2 regions of the Streptomyces bacillaris genome follow, and region 2 is predicted to be linked to the other one. Evidence: riboswitches for the same ligand, from Rfam matches in the RefSeq annotation. Region 2 holds a riboswitch; the other holds the start of a gene.

Region 1 (7,130 bases), 2.6 Mb from region 2:
GGACCCGAGTACTGGAAGGAGATGGCCGGGCATCTGAACTTCCCGTTCGCGGCCACGAACACCACGATCCTGGTGCTTTCCTCACTCACCTGCCAGCTCGGCGTCTTCGCCGCCGAGCGGGGCGATGTGAAGAAGCTCCGCACCTGGTTCATCGTGACGTTCGTGATGGGCTCGATCTTCATCGGCGGCCAGGTCCTGGAGTACGTGGAGCTGGTCAAGGAGGCGGGGCTCTCCCTCTCCTCCGACCCGTACGGCTCCGTGTTCTACCTGACCACCGGCTTCCACGGACTGCATGTGACGGGCGGCCTCATCGCCTTCCTGCTGGTCCTCGGCAGGACGTACGCGGCCAAGAGGTTCACCCATGACCAGGCCACCGCGGCCATCGTCGTGTCCTACTACTGGCACTTCGTGGACGTGGTGTGGATCGGCCTGTTCGCAACGATCTACATGATCAAGTAACCGGGCTCGCACCCACCCACCATCGACGCAGAAGATCCTGACACCGGGGTAATCCGTGAAAAAGCTCTCCGCACGACGACGCCATCCGCTGGCGGCGGTCGTCGTACTACTCCTCGCGCTGGCGGCTACCGGGGGGCTGTACGCCGCGTTTGCGCCTGCGGGCAAGGCGCAGGCCGATGAAACCGCCCAGTCCCTCGCCATCGACGAGGGCAAGAAGCTCTACACCGTAGGCTGCGCCAGCTGCCACGGAACCGGCGGTCAGGGCACCACCGACGGGCCGTCCCTCGTGGGCGTGGGCTCCGCCGCCGTCGACTTCCAGGTCGGTACGGGCCGTATGCCCGCGCAGCAGCCGGGCGCCCAGGTACCGAAGAAGAAGAAGATCTACACCCAGGCGGAGATCGACCAGCTCGCGGCGTACGTCGCGTCGCTCGGCGCCGGTCCGATCACGCCGACCGACAAGCAGGTCGACCCGGCCGGCGCGGACATCGCCAAGGGTGGCGAACTGTTCCGCAACAACTGCGCCCAGTGCCACAACTTCACCGGCCAGGGAGGCGCGCTGACCAACGGCAAGTACGCCCCCAGCCTGGAAGGCGTGAGCCCGAAGCACATCTACGAGGCCATGCAGACCGGCCCGCAGTCGATGCCCTCCTTCCCCGACACGATCATGCCGGAGCAGGAGAAGAAGGACATCATCGCGTACATCAAGTCCGTGAACGGTGAGGAGACGCCGAGTCCCGGCGGTCTCGCCCTCGGCGGTCTCGGCCCGGTCAGTGAGGGGCTCTTCGCCTGGATCTTCGGGCTGGGCGCACTCGTCGCAGCCGCCGCCTGGGTCGCGGCCCACACCGCTAAGGCCAAGAAGTCATGAGTAGCCAAAAGATTCCAGAAGACAACCTGCCCGTAGTGCAGGAGACCGCGCAGGGCGCGGTGGAGGGTACGGACGACCCGTTCGCCGACCCCGGGCTGCCGGCGCACAAGCCGCGTATCCAGGACATCGACGAACGCGCCGCGAACCGCTCCGAGCGGGCCGTCGCGTTCATGTTCACGCTCTCGATGCTGTCGACGGTGGGCTTCATCGCGTCGTACGTCATCTTCCCCGTGGACAAGATCGTCTACATCTGGCCCTTCGGCCATGTCAGCCCCCTCAACTTCTCCCTGGGGCTGACGCTCGGCTTCGCGCTCTTCTTCATCGGCGCAGGCGCCGTCCACTGGGCGCGCACCCTGATGTCCGACGTCGAGGTCGCCGACGAGCGCCACCCGATCGAGGCGACCCCCGAGGTCAAGGCCAAGGTCCTCGCCGACTTCAAGGCCGGTGCCGAGGAGTCCGCGATCGGCCGCCGCAAGCTCATCCGCACGACCCTCTTCGGTGCGCTGGCCCTGGTGCCGCTCTCCGGTGTGGTGCTGCTGCGCGACCTCGGTCCGCTCCCGGAGAAGAAGCTCCGGACCACGATGTGGGCCAAGGGCAAGCTGCTCGTCAACATGAACACGGGCGAGCCGCTCCGTCCGGAGCACGTCCCCGTGGGATCGCTGACCTTCGCCAAGCCCGAGGGCCTGGAGGAGGACTCGCACGACTTCCTCTCGCAGATCGCCAAGGCCGCGCTGATGATCGTCCGCATCGAACCGGACGACATCAAGGACAAGCGCCAGCGCGACTGGGCCCACGAGGGCATCGTGGCCTTCTCCAAGATCTGCACCCACGTCGGCTGCCCGATCAGCCTGTACGAGCAGCAGACACACCACGTGCTCTGCCCGTGCCACCAGTCCACCTTCGACCTCTCCGACGGCGCCCGCGTCATCTTCGGTCCGGCCGGCCACGCGCTTCCGCAGCTGCGGATCGGCGTGAACAGCGAGGGCAACCTCGAGGCGCTCGGTGACTTCGACGAGCCCGTCGGTCCGTCCTTCTGGGAGCGCGGATGAGTACTGCGACCACCACCCCGCCCGCCGACCAGGCGGGACAGCGCAAGGCACCCGCGGGCGAGCGGGTCGCCGACTGGGCCGACGGCCGACTGGGCATCTACGGCCTGGCCAAGGCCAACATGCGCAAGATCTTCCCGGACCACTGGTCCTTCATGCTCGGTGAAGTGGCGCTCTTCAGCTTCATCATCATCATCCTCACGGGTGTGTACCTGACGCTGTTCTTCCAGCCGAGCATGACCGAGGTCGTCTACCACGGCCCGTACGAGCCCATGCAGGGCATCCGGATGTCGGAGGCCTACGCCTCCACGCTGAAGATCAGCTTCGAGGTCCGCGGCGGTCTGCTCGTCCGGCAGATCCACCACTGGGCCGCCCTGATCTTCCTCGCGGCGATGTTCGTGCACATGATGCGCGTCTTCTTCACGGGCGCCTTCCGCAAGCCGCGCGAGATCAACTGGGTCTTCGGCTTCCTGCTCTTCGTGCTCGGCATGTTCACCGGCTTCACCGGCTACTCCCTCCCGGACGACCTGCTCTCCGGTACGGGTGTCCGCTTCACCCAGGGCGCCATCCTGTCCGTGCCGATCGTCGGTACGTACATCTCGATGTTCCTGTTCGGCGGCGAGTTCCCCGGCCACGACTTCGTGGCCCGGTTCTACTCGATCCACATCCTGCTGCTGCCGGGCATCATGCTCGGTCTGCTGGTGGCCCACCTCATCCTGGTGGTCTTCCACAAGCACACGCAGTACCCGGGCCCCGGCAAGACGAACAAGAACGTCGTCGGCATGCCGCTGCTGCCGGTCTACATGGCCAAGGCCGGAGGCTTCTTCTTCCTCGTCTTCGGCATCATCGCGATCATCTCGGCCATCGCCACGATCAACCCGATCTGGGCGCTCGGACCGTACCGCCCGGACCAGGTGTCCACCGGCGCCCAGCCCGACTGGTACATGGGCTTCGCCGAGGGTCTGGTCCGTGTGATGCCCGGCTGGGAGATCAGCCACTGGGGCTACACGCTCAACCTCGGCGTATTCATCCCGCTGGTCGGCTTCGGCCTGGTGCTCACCCTGCCCGCGGTGTACCCGTTCATCGAGTCCTGGATCACCGGGGACAAGCGCGAGCACCACATCCTGGACCGCCCGCGCAACGCCCCGACCCGTACGGGGCTCGGCGTCGCCTGGATCACCGCGTACTTCATCGGCCTCGTCGGCGGTGGTAACGACCTGTGGGCCACGCACTTCCACCTGTCGATCAACGCCATCACCTGGTTCGTCCGGATCTTCTTCTTCGTCGGACCGGTCATCGCCTTCATCGTCACCAAGCGGATCTGCCTCGGCCTCCAGCGCCGCGACAAGGAGAAGGTGCTGCACGGTCGCGAGACCGGCATCATCAAGCGCCTGCCGCACGGTGAGTTCGTGGAGATCCACGAGCCGCTGTCCCAGGACAAGCTGCACACGCTCACCCAGCACCACCAGTACAAGCCGCTCGAACTCGGCCCCGAGGTCGACGAGAACGGCGTAAAGCGCAAGATCCCCGTACTGGAGAAGGTCCGGGCCAAGCTCAGCAAGGGCTACTACGGCGAGAACAACCAGATCGCCAAGCCCACCGTCGAGGAGTACAAGGAGATCACCGAGGGCCACGGCCACCACTGATCACCTGAACTGATCGCCACCGCGGGAGCCCCGTCCATTCGATGGACGGGGCTCTTCGCGGTCCCGGTGGCTGGATAGGGTGGAGCCGTATCTTTCCCGGCTGTGGACCCCTGGAGCGGACCATGAACGTTGTGACCCCGAGCGGCGGCGACAGCGTGGCGGACCGTTCCTGGCCCGGCCTGCTGAACCCCCTGCTGCGCGGCGAGAACCTCTCCTCCGAGGAGACCGCCTGGGCGATGGACCGCATCATGAGCGGCGAGGCCACCGACGCGCAGATCGCCGGCTTCGCGGTGGCGCTGCGGGCCAAGGGCGAGACCGTCGAGGAGGTCACCGGGCTGGTGCGCGCGATGTACGCGCACGCCAACACCATCGAGGTGCCCGGCCGCACCGTCGACATCGTCGGCACCGGCGGCGACCTCGCCAAGACCGTCAACATCTCGACCATGGCCGCGATCGTCATCGCCGGGACCGGCGCCAAGGTCGTCAAACACGGCAACCGGGCCGCCTCCTCCGCGAGCGGCTCCTCCGACGTCCTGGAGAAGCTGGGCGTCAACCTGGAGCTGACCCCGCAGCGGGTGGTGGAGGTCGCGGAGGCGGCGGGCATCACGTTCTGTTTCGCCGTCAAGTTCCACCCCGCCCTGCGGTACGCCGCCAAGGCCCGCAAGGAGCTGGGCGCGCAGACCACGTTCAACATCCTGGGACCCCTCACCAACCCGGCCCAGGTGCGCGCCCAGGCGATCGGGGTGGCCGACGCCCGGATGGCGCCCATCGTCGCGGGCGTGCTCGCGGAGCGGGGCAACTCGGCGCTTGTCTTCCGCGGTGACGACGGGCTCGACGAGCTGACCACCACCGCCACCTCGCGGATCTGGGTGGTCCGTGACGGGGAGGTGCGCGAGGAGCCGTTCGACCCGCGCGACGTCGGGCTGACCATCGTCCCCGTCGAGGCGCTGCGCGGCGCCGACGCCTCGTACAACGCCGATGTGGCCCGTCGGCTGCTGGACGGCGAGGGCGGCGCGGTACGGGAGGCGGTGCTGCTCAACGCGGCGGCGGCGCTCGTCGCGCTCGACCCGGGGACCGGCCCGCTGACCGAGCGGATCGCGGCGCAGATCCAGGTGGCCGCCGAGGCCATCGACTCCGGGGCCGCCAAGCGCGCCCTGGAGCGCTGGGTGGCGGCCAGTAACGCCTGAGACGCCGAATGTGACGCAGGGCGCAGTCCGGATGCCGGACCGCGCCCTTGCGCGTCCCCGTACGTATGGCAAGATGCTGCGCAGGTCATGAGTGACAGCGACTACGGCCCCGGCCCGCTGTCCGGCAACCCTCCGTCCGTGGCGGGGTGCCCCGGGTGAAGACCAGGCCGTAGGCAGCGAGGTCTGCGGCAAGCGCGGGCCCCTCGGCGTCCAATGGACGTCAGCCCCCGGGGTCCTGGTCCCTAGGGAGCCTTCTGTGAGCAAGCGAATGCGTTAGGGCTCGTCCCAGGGCTTCGTCACGCCCTGAGCTGACCGCCCTTCTTCAGCGCACCCTCTTTTCCTTCCTTCTCCGCGCCGCCGCGTATCCGCAGGCGCGCAGATTTCGCCTGCCTGTTACGGGAGTTCGCCATGTCTGTCTCCACCGCTGCCCTCGACTCGTCGGTTTGTGCCCCACTGCCCGTTCTGGGGCAGGATGTCACCGTTCCGCTCGTCACCGGCGGTGAAGTCACCTATGCCGCACTCGACTACGCCGCCAGCGCCCCGGCCCTCCAGCGGGTCTGGGACGACGTGGCCGCGTACGCCCCGTACTACGGCAGCGTCCACCGCGGTGCCGGATACCTCTCGCAGCTCTCCACCGACCTCTTCGAGAACAGCCGTCGCACGGTCGCGGAGTTCCTCGGCTGCCGCGCCGACGACCAGGTCGTCTTCACCCGCTCCACCACCGACTCCCTCAACCTGCTGGCCGCCGCGATCCCGGCCGGCTGCCAGGTCTTCGTGTACGAGACCGAGCACCACGCCTCCCTGCTGCCCTGGCGCGACGCCCAGGTCACCTACCTCAACGCGCCCCGCACCCCGGGCCAGGCGGTGGAGACCCTGGAGCGGGCGCTCGCGGACCGCGCCCCCTACGGCCCGGCCCTCGTCTGCGTGACCGGTGCCTCCAACGTGACCGGTGAGCTGTGGCCGGTGAAGGAACTGGCCGCCGCCGCGCACGCGCACGGGGCCCGGATCGTCCTGGACGCCGCCCAGCTCGCCCCGCACCACCCCGTGGACATCGCCGAACTGGACGTCGACTGGGTCGCGTTCTCCGGCCACAAGCTGTACGCGCCCTTCGGCTCGGGCGTCCTCGCGGGCCGCGCCGACTGGCTCCAGGCGGCCGAGCCGTACCTCGTCGGCGGCGGCGCCTCCCGCAAGGTCGCCCGGCGCGCGGACGGGGGCGTGGACGTCGACTGGCACACCACGGCCGCCCGCCACGAGGCCGGTTCGCCCAACGTGATCGGCGTCTACTCCATCGCCTCCGCCTGCAAGGCCCTCACCGAGGCGGGGTTCGACACCCTGGTGGCCCGGGAGCAGGAACTGGTGCGCCGGGTCCGTGAGGGGCTGGCCGAGGTGCCCGAGGTCCAGGTGCTCTCGCTCTTCGGGGACGACGCGCCCCGGGTCGGGGTCATCTCCTTCGTGGTGCGCGGCTGGAACAGCTCGCACTTCGCCGCCGCCCTCTCCGCCGAGTACGGCATCGGCGTCCGCGACGGCCTCTTCTGCGCCCACCCGCTGGTGCGCACCCTCCTCGGCAGCGACCCGCAGGACCCGGGCGAGTGCGGCGCCCCCGAGGCCGAGCCGGGCGAGCGCTCGCTCAACGCCATCCGCGTCAGCTTCGGGGCCGGTACGCCGGACGAGCACATCGAGCGGTTCCTGCGCGCGGTCTCCGAGCTGGTCCGCCAGGGCGCCCGGTGGAAGTACCGCACCGAGGACGGCCGTTGCGTCCCGGACCGGGGCGAGGCCGCCCGTACGGTTTGATACGCCTCGGCCGGGGACGGGCGCGCTGCCCGTCCCCGGCCGACGTGCGTACGGTCCTACGCGTCCAGGCCGATCGCGAACGCCGCCTCCAGGTCGTGCTGGGAGTACGTACGGAACGCCACATGGGTGTCGGTGC
Region 2 (7,130 bases):
GCATTCTCCGAGGCAGCCCCGGGCACGCCACAGGGGCGGCACCTCCCGTGTGGGAGATACCGCCCCTGTGGGACGTACCTGCGTACGCGACGTACTCGCCGTACGCGGAACCTCGATCGACCGGCGGACCGGAACCGATCAGAAGTCCATGTCACCGCCCGGCATGCCACCCGGGGCGGCCGCGCCGGCCTTCTCGGGCTTGTCGGCGATGACGGCCTCGGTGGTGAGGAAGAGCGCGGCGATGGAGGCGGCGTTCTGCAGGGCGGAGCGCGTGACCTTCGCCGGGTCGAGAATGCCCTCGGCGATCATGTCGACGTACTCACCCGTCGCGGCGTTGAGGCCGTGACCGATCGGCAGGTTGCGGACCTTCTCCACGACGACGCCACCCTCGAGACCACCGTTGACGGCGATCTGCTTGAGCGGGGCCTCCAGCGCGAGCTTCACGGCGTTGGCGCCGGTCGCCTCGTCGCCCGTGAGGTCGAGCTTCTCGAAGACGGCCGAGGCCTGGAGCAGGGCCACGCCACCACCGGCGACAATGCCCTCCTCGACGGCGGCCTTGGCGTTGCGCACCGCGTCCTCGATGCGGTGCTTGCGCTCCTTGAGCTCCACCTCGGTGGCGGCGCCGGCCTTGATGACGGCCACGCCGCCGGCCAGCTTCGCGAGGCGCTCCTGGAGCTTCTCGCGGTCGTAGTCCGAGTCGGAGTTCTCGATCTCGGCGCGGATCTGGTTGACGCGGCCCTGGACCTGGTCGCTGTCACCGGCACCGTCGACGATGGTCGTCTCGTCCTTGGTGATGACGACCTTGCGGGCGCGGCCGAGCAGGTCGAGACCGGCGTTCTCCAGCTTGAGGCCGACCTCCTCGGAGATCACGGTGCCGCCGGTGAGGATGGCGATGTCCGCGAGCATGGCCTTGCGGCGGTCGCCGAAGCCCGGGGCCTTGACGGCGACGGACTTGAACGTGCCCTTGATCTTGTTGACGACCAGGGTGGAGAGCGCCTCGCCCTCGACGTCCTCGGCGATGATCAGCAGCGGCTTGCCCGACTGCATGACCTTCTCCAGCAGCGGGATGAGGTCCTTGACGCTGCCGATCTTCGAGTTGACGATCAGGATGTACGGGTCGTCGAGCGACGCCTCCATACGCTCCATGTCGGTCGCGAAGTAGGCCGAGATGTAGCCCTTGTCGAAGCGCATACCCTCGGTGAGCTCCAGTTCCAGACCGAAAGTCTGGGACTCCTCGACGGTGATGACGCCTTCCTTGCCGACCTTGTCCATCGCCTCGGCGATCTTCGCGCCGATCTCAGTGTCGGCGGCGGAGATGGAGGCGGTCGAAGCGATCTGCTCCTTGGTCTCCACGTCCTTGGCCTGCTCCAGCAGAGCGGCGGAGACGGCCTCGACGGCCTTCTCGATGCCGCGCTTGAGGGCCATCGGGTTGGCGCCCGCGGCGACGTTGCGCAGACCCTCGCGGACGAGAGCCTGGGCGAGGACGGTGGCGGTGGTCGTACCGTCGCCGGCGACGTCGTCCGTCTTCTTGGCGACCTCCTTGACCAGCTCCGCACCGATCTTCTCGTACGGGTCCTCGAGCTCGATCTCCTTGGCGATGGATACACCATCGTTGGTGATCGTGGGCGCGCCCCACTTCTTCTCGAGGACGACGTTACGGCCCTTGGGGCCGAGGGTGACCTTGACGGCGTCGGCGAGCTGGTTCATCCCGCGCTCGAGACCGCGCCGTGCCTCCTCGTCGAACGCGATGATCTTGGCCATGTGAAGTGGTCCTCCCGGACAGGGGTGGATTGCTCCGGACCGAGAGGCGCCCGCGACGGACGGCCTGCGTGCGTGGTGGTTCCTTGCCCCATCACGCGTGCGGGCCTCACCGGCCCGGTCCAAGTTCTGTCACTCTCACCTGGAGAGTGCTAATGCCAATGATTAGCACTCGACCCCCGAGAGTGCAAGCGCCTTCGACGAGAGCCCGCCATGCGGTCCCGGACCGGCCCCCGCCCGATCCGGGGCCGATCCGGGCGTCCTCGCAGGCCGGTTCGGGCGTCCCCACGGGCCGGTCCGGGCGTGCCCGCAGGTCGGCCCCGGCACGCGCGTAGGGCCCGATCCCCGGATGCCGGGGTCGGGCCCTACGTGCGTGAGTAGTGACGGCGGACGGCCGTGTCGGGCTCAGCCGACGGCGAGCTTGACCATGTCTGCCTGGGGCCCCTTCTGGCCCTGCGAGATCTCGAATTCAACTCGCTGACCCTCTTCGAGGGTGCGGTACCCGTCCATCTGGATCGCGCTGTAGTGGACGAAAACATCCGCACCACCGTCGACCGCGATGAAGCCGTACCCCTTCTCCGCGTTGAACCACTTGACGGTGCCCTGAGCCATGCCTAACTCCCCTATAACTGGCCCTTGCACGGGACCGCACTTCGCGGCCCCGGGTCGGAACTCACCCTCCGACAGGAGAGGGTGCGCAGCGCCGCAGCGCGTCGACCGCGGCCGAATGTATCCGCCCAACTGCCCTCTGCAACAGGTCAATCGGACGAGAATTCTGGGCACGGCCGAACGCCCGAATATGCGGGATTGCTGAAATTTACGGGCAAGTCGGGCCAGGCAAAGGCCACTTATGCCTCAAGGGGTTCACGCACTTTGGCTGCTTCTTATCGGGTCCGGGCGCATTCTCATATGCGGGCGGCGCGTGCAGCGGAGGGGGTTTCCCCAACTGTACCGTGCTCAACCATGCAGAATTGCCCCCTCCTCCCCGAGGGGTGGAGGGGGCAATGGTGTTCGTACGGGTGTTCAGCAGCCGCCGGCCACGGCGGGGATGATCGAGATACCGGCGCCGTCCGGCGTGGCCGCGTCCAGGCCGCCCTCGAAGCGCACGTCGTCGTCGTTGACGTACACGTTCACGAAGCGGCGCAGCTTGCCCCGGTCGTCCAGGACGCGGGCGGCGATGCCCGGGTGGTCCTTCTCCAGGGACTCGATGACCTCGGCGAGCGTGGCGCCCTCGGCCGGGACCTCGGCCTGGCCGCCGGTGTAGGTGCGGAGGATGGTGGGGATGCGGACCTTGACGCTCATGACGGAGGCCTTTCTGACTGCTGCGGTCGGGGCGATCGGGGCGATCGGGATGATCAGGCGGCGGCGAGGCCCGCGGCGCGGAACGCGTCCAGGCTCGGCTTGATGGTGGCCGTCGCCTGCGAGGTCGCGGAGACCGCGTCGAGCGTCTTGAGCCCGTCACCGGTGTTCAGGACGACGGTGGTGAGCGCCGGGTCGATCACCCCGGCCTCGATCAGCTTCTTCGTCACGCCGACCGTCACACCGCCCGCCGTCTCACCGAAGATGCCCTCGGTGCGCGCCAGCAGCTTGATCGCGTCGACGACCTGCTCGTCGTTGACGTCCTCCACCGCGCCGCCCGTGCGGCGGGCGATGTCCAGGACGTACGGGCCGTCCGCCGGGTTGCCGATGGCCAGGGACTTGGCGATGGTGTTCGGCTTCTGGGGCCGTACGACGTCGTGCCCGGCCTTGAAGGCGGCGGAGACCGGGGAGCAGCCCTCGGCCTGGGCGCCGAAGATCTTGTACGGCCGGTCCTCGACCAGGCCGAGCCTGATCAGCTCCTGGAACCCCTTGTCGATCTTCGTCAGCTGGGAGCCGGACGCGATCGGGATGACGATCTGGTCGGGCAGCCGCCAGCCGAGCTGCTCGCAGATCTCGAACGCCAGGGTCTTGGAGCCCTCGCCGTAGTACGGCCGCAGGTTGACGTTGACGAAGCCCCAGCCCTCGCCGAGCGGGTCCCCGATCAGCTCGGAGCAGAAGCGGTTCACGTCGTCGTAGTTGCCCTCGATGCCGACCAGCTCACCGCCGTACACCGCGGCCATGACGACCTTGCCCTGCTCCAGGTCGTGCGGGATGAAGACGCAGGAGCGCAGTCCGGCGCGGGCGGCGGCGGCGCCGACGGCACCGGCCAGGTTGCCCGTGGAGGAGCAGGAGAGGGTGGTGAAACCGAAGGCTCGGGCGGCCTCGACGGCGATCGCGACGACGCGGTCCTTGAAGGAGTGCGTCGGGTTGCCGGAGTCGTCCTTGACGTACAGACCGCCGGTGACGCCCAGCTCGCGGGCGAGGTTGTCGGCCTTGACCAGCTTGGTGAAGCCGGGGTTCAGGTTGGGCTTGTCGGCCACGTCGGCGGGGACCGGCAGCAGTGGGGCGTAGCGCCAGATGTTGTCGGGACCGGCCTCGATGCGCTTGCGCAGCGCCTCCGGGTCACCGGCCGGCAGGTCGTACGCCACTTCCAGCGGCCCGAAACAGGACGCACAGGCGAACAGGGGGCCGAGGTCGAAACGCTCGCCGCACTCGCGGCAGGAAAGCGCCACGGCGGGACCGAGGTCCACGGAAGCGGTGGTGGCATTACCTGCGATGGTCTGAACAGCCATGATGGCGGAGGCCCTTTCTCCTCATCTTCCTCGCAGCGCATTTCGCCGCAAGACGGAATTGGCACCTTCCCCACCGTGACCTCGCGGTCGGCAGGAGGGTTGCCGGGACTTCAACGGGCCGTTCCCTCAGTCCCTCTGGATGAGCTCTGTGGCACCGGATCTTCGATCCAGGCGTTTGTGTGACGACGGACCCCGACATGCGACGGTCGTCCGCGTTGTTCAAGACTGTAACCGAAGGACGGGACGGTTGAGATAGTCGTCCGAACGGCGAGATGGATCACACACAGGGAGTTCAGACCGTGCTCGAAGAGGTGGAACGCTGGCTGACCAGGCGGTCCTGGTCGTCCGCCGACCGCCCGCTGGACCGGCTCCTCGACGCCCGGACCGCCGAACCGCACCGCACCTCGGTGAGTGTGGTGCTGCCCGCGCTGAACGAGGAGGCCACGGTCGGTGCGATCGTGGCGACGATCCGGCGGGAGCTGATGGAGAAGGTCCGGCTGGTGGACGAGCTGGTGGTGATCGACTCCGGTTCGACCGACGCCACCGCCGCCGTCGCCCGGGAGGCGGGCGCCCGGGTGGTCCACCGGGACGCGATCCTGCCCCGGATACCGGCCGTGCCGGGCAAGGGCGAGGTCCTCTGGCGGTCGCTCCTGGTGACCAGCGGGGAGATCGTCTGCTTCGTCGACGCGGACCTCAAGGACTTCTCGGCGGACTTCGTCTCGGGGACGGTCGGGCCGCTGCTGACCGATCCGGCGGTGCACTTCGTCAAGGCGATGTACGACCGTCCGCTCGGCGACACCGCAGGTCAGGGCGGTCGCGTCACCGAGCTGGTGGCCCGCCCACTGCTCAATCTGCACTGGCCGCAGCTGGCCGGGTTCGTGCAGCCGCTGGGCGGCGAGTACGCGGTGCGGCGCTCGCTGCTGGAGCGGCTGCCCTTCCCGGTCGGTTACGGAGTGGAGCTGGGGCTCCTGGTCGACGCGCTGCACACCGTGGGCCTCGACGCGCTGGGCCAGGTCGACGTGGGGGTGCGGCGCCACCGCCACCAGGACGGGCAGGCGCTGGGCCGGATGGCTGCGGCGATCTACCGCACGGCCCAGCTCCGGCTCTCCCGGGGCCATCTGGTGCGGCCCGCGCTGACGCAGTTCGAGCGGGGCGCGGAGGGGTTCGTACCGCGCACCCATGCGGTGGACACGGAGGAGCGGCCGCCGATGCGGGAGATCGCGGAGTACGCGGAGCGGTGGGCGGCGTGAGGCGCGCGCGGGGCTTCGGCAGCCCTGAGGCGTGCGCGGGCGAGGCGGCCGGCGTGAGGCGTGCGCGGGCGCGGTGGGCGGCGCGGTGCCGGTGACCGATCCTCCGGACGCGCGTTTGGCGGCTTCCCTCACGGGCTAGGTTCCGCTACATGGTCACCGAGCATGCCGAAGCCACCGCCCAGGTCCTCGTCGCGTCCAACCGCGGCCCCATCACGTACACGCTCGGCGAGGACGGAACGCTCGACGCCAAGCGCGGCGGCGGGGGTCTCGTCTCCGGGCTGAGCGCCGTCGACGACAAGCTGTGGGTCTGTGCGGCCCTCGGGGACGGCGACCGCGAGGCGGTGCGACGCGGGGTCGGTGAGCCGGGCGTACGGATGCTGGACATCGACGCCGAGGTCCACGCCGACGCGTACAACGGCATCGCCAACTCCGTGCTGTGGTTCGTCCACCACCTGCTGTACCAGACCCCCGTGGAGCCGGTCTTCGACGCGGAGTTCCGGCGGCAGTGGGCCTCCTACGAGACGTACAACCGGGCCTTCGCCCAGGCCCTCGCGGAGGAGGCGGGGGAAGGCGCCTCGGTCCTCGTCCAGGACTACCACCTGGCCCTGGTCCCCGGGATGCTCCGCGAGCTGCGCCCGGATCTGCGGATCGGCCACTTCTCGCACACCCCGTGGGCGCCGGTGGACTACTTCCGGCTGCTGCCCGACGACATCGGTGAGCAGTTGCTGCGGGGCATCCTCGGCGCGGACCGGGCCGCGTTCCTGACCCGGCGGTGGGCGGACGCGTTCATCGGCTGCTGTACGGAGATCCTCGGCGGGACGGGCCGGACCCGGATCGGGGTGCACGGGCTGGGGGCGGACGCGGACTTCCTGCGCCGACGCTCGCGCGAGGCGGACGTGGACGAGCGGATGGCGGCGCTGCGGGAGCAGGTGGGCGAGAACCGGAAGACGATCGTGCGGGTGGACCGCACGGAGCTGTCCAAGAACATCGTGCGCGGCCTGCACGCCTACCGGGCCCTGCTGGAGGCCCACCCGGAGTGGCGCGAACACGTGGTCCATGTGGCCTTCGCCTACCCCTCCCGCCAGGACCTCGCGGTCTACCGGGACTACACGGCGGCGGTGCAGTCGCTGGCCACGGAGATCAACGGGGCTTACGGGACCGAGAGTTGGACGCCTGTCGTCCTCCACGTGAAGGACGACTTCGCCCGCTCGCTCGCCGCGTACCGGCTGGCGGACGTGGCCCTGGTCAACCCGATCCGCGACGGCATGAACCTGGTCGCCAAGGAGGTCCCCGTCGTCTCCGACCACGGCTGCGCGCTGGTGCTGTCACGGGAGGCGGGGGCGTACGAGGAACTGGGCGAGGACGCGATCGTGGTGAACCCGTACGACGTGACGGGCACGGCGGAGGCGCTCCACGAGGCCCTGTCGATGGGCGCCGAGGAGCGGACGGGCCGCACGAAGCGGCTGGCGGA

Evidence for each region. A riboswitch is a leader RNA that binds a small molecule or an ion and turns the genes downstream of it on or off. The one in region 2 is predicted to bind S-adenosylmethionine.
Region 1: it holds a riboswitch for S-adenosylmethionine, as region 2 does, so the genes downstream of both, DJ476_RS26335 (aminotransferase class V-fold PLP-dependent enzyme) here and thrC (threonine synthase) in region 2, are expected to answer to the same signal.

What each region holds. Positions count from the first base shown of each region.
Region 1 is NZ_CP029378.1:6,061,925-6,069,054, forward strand. Features, by position in the region: gene ctaE (aa3-type cytochrome oxidase subunit III) at 1-459, shown strand, start outside; gene qcrC (cytochrome bc1 complex diheme cytochrome c subunit) at 515-1,324, shown strand; gene qcrA (cytochrome bc1 complex Rieske iron-sulfur subunit) at 1,321-2,373, shown strand; gene qcrB (cytochrome bc1 complex cytochrome b subunit) at 2,370-4,016, shown strand; gene trpD (anthranilate phosphoribosyltransferase) at 4,139-5,203, shown strand; SAM riboswitch class IV at 5,287-5,404, shown strand; gene DJ476_RS26335 (aminotransferase class V-fold PLP-dependent enzyme) at 5,612-6,994, shown strand; gene DJ476_RS26340 (Lrp/AsnC family transcriptional regulator) at 7,051-7,130, opposite strand, start outside.
Region 2 is NZ_CP029378.1:3,479,759-3,486,888, forward strand. Features, by position in the region: gene groL (chaperonin GroEL) at 139-1,761, opposite strand; gene DJ476_RS14765 (cold-shock protein) at 2,164-2,370, opposite strand; gene DJ476_RS14770 (MoaD/ThiS family protein) at 2,782-3,060, opposite strand; gene thrC (threonine synthase) at 3,114-4,409, opposite strand; SAM riboswitch class I at 4,428-4,555, opposite strand; gene DJ476_RS14780 (glucosyl-3-phosphoglycerate synthase) at 4,709-5,659, shown strand; gene DJ476_RS14785 (alpha,alpha-trehalose-phosphate synthase (UDP-forming)) at 5,809-7,130, shown strand, end outside.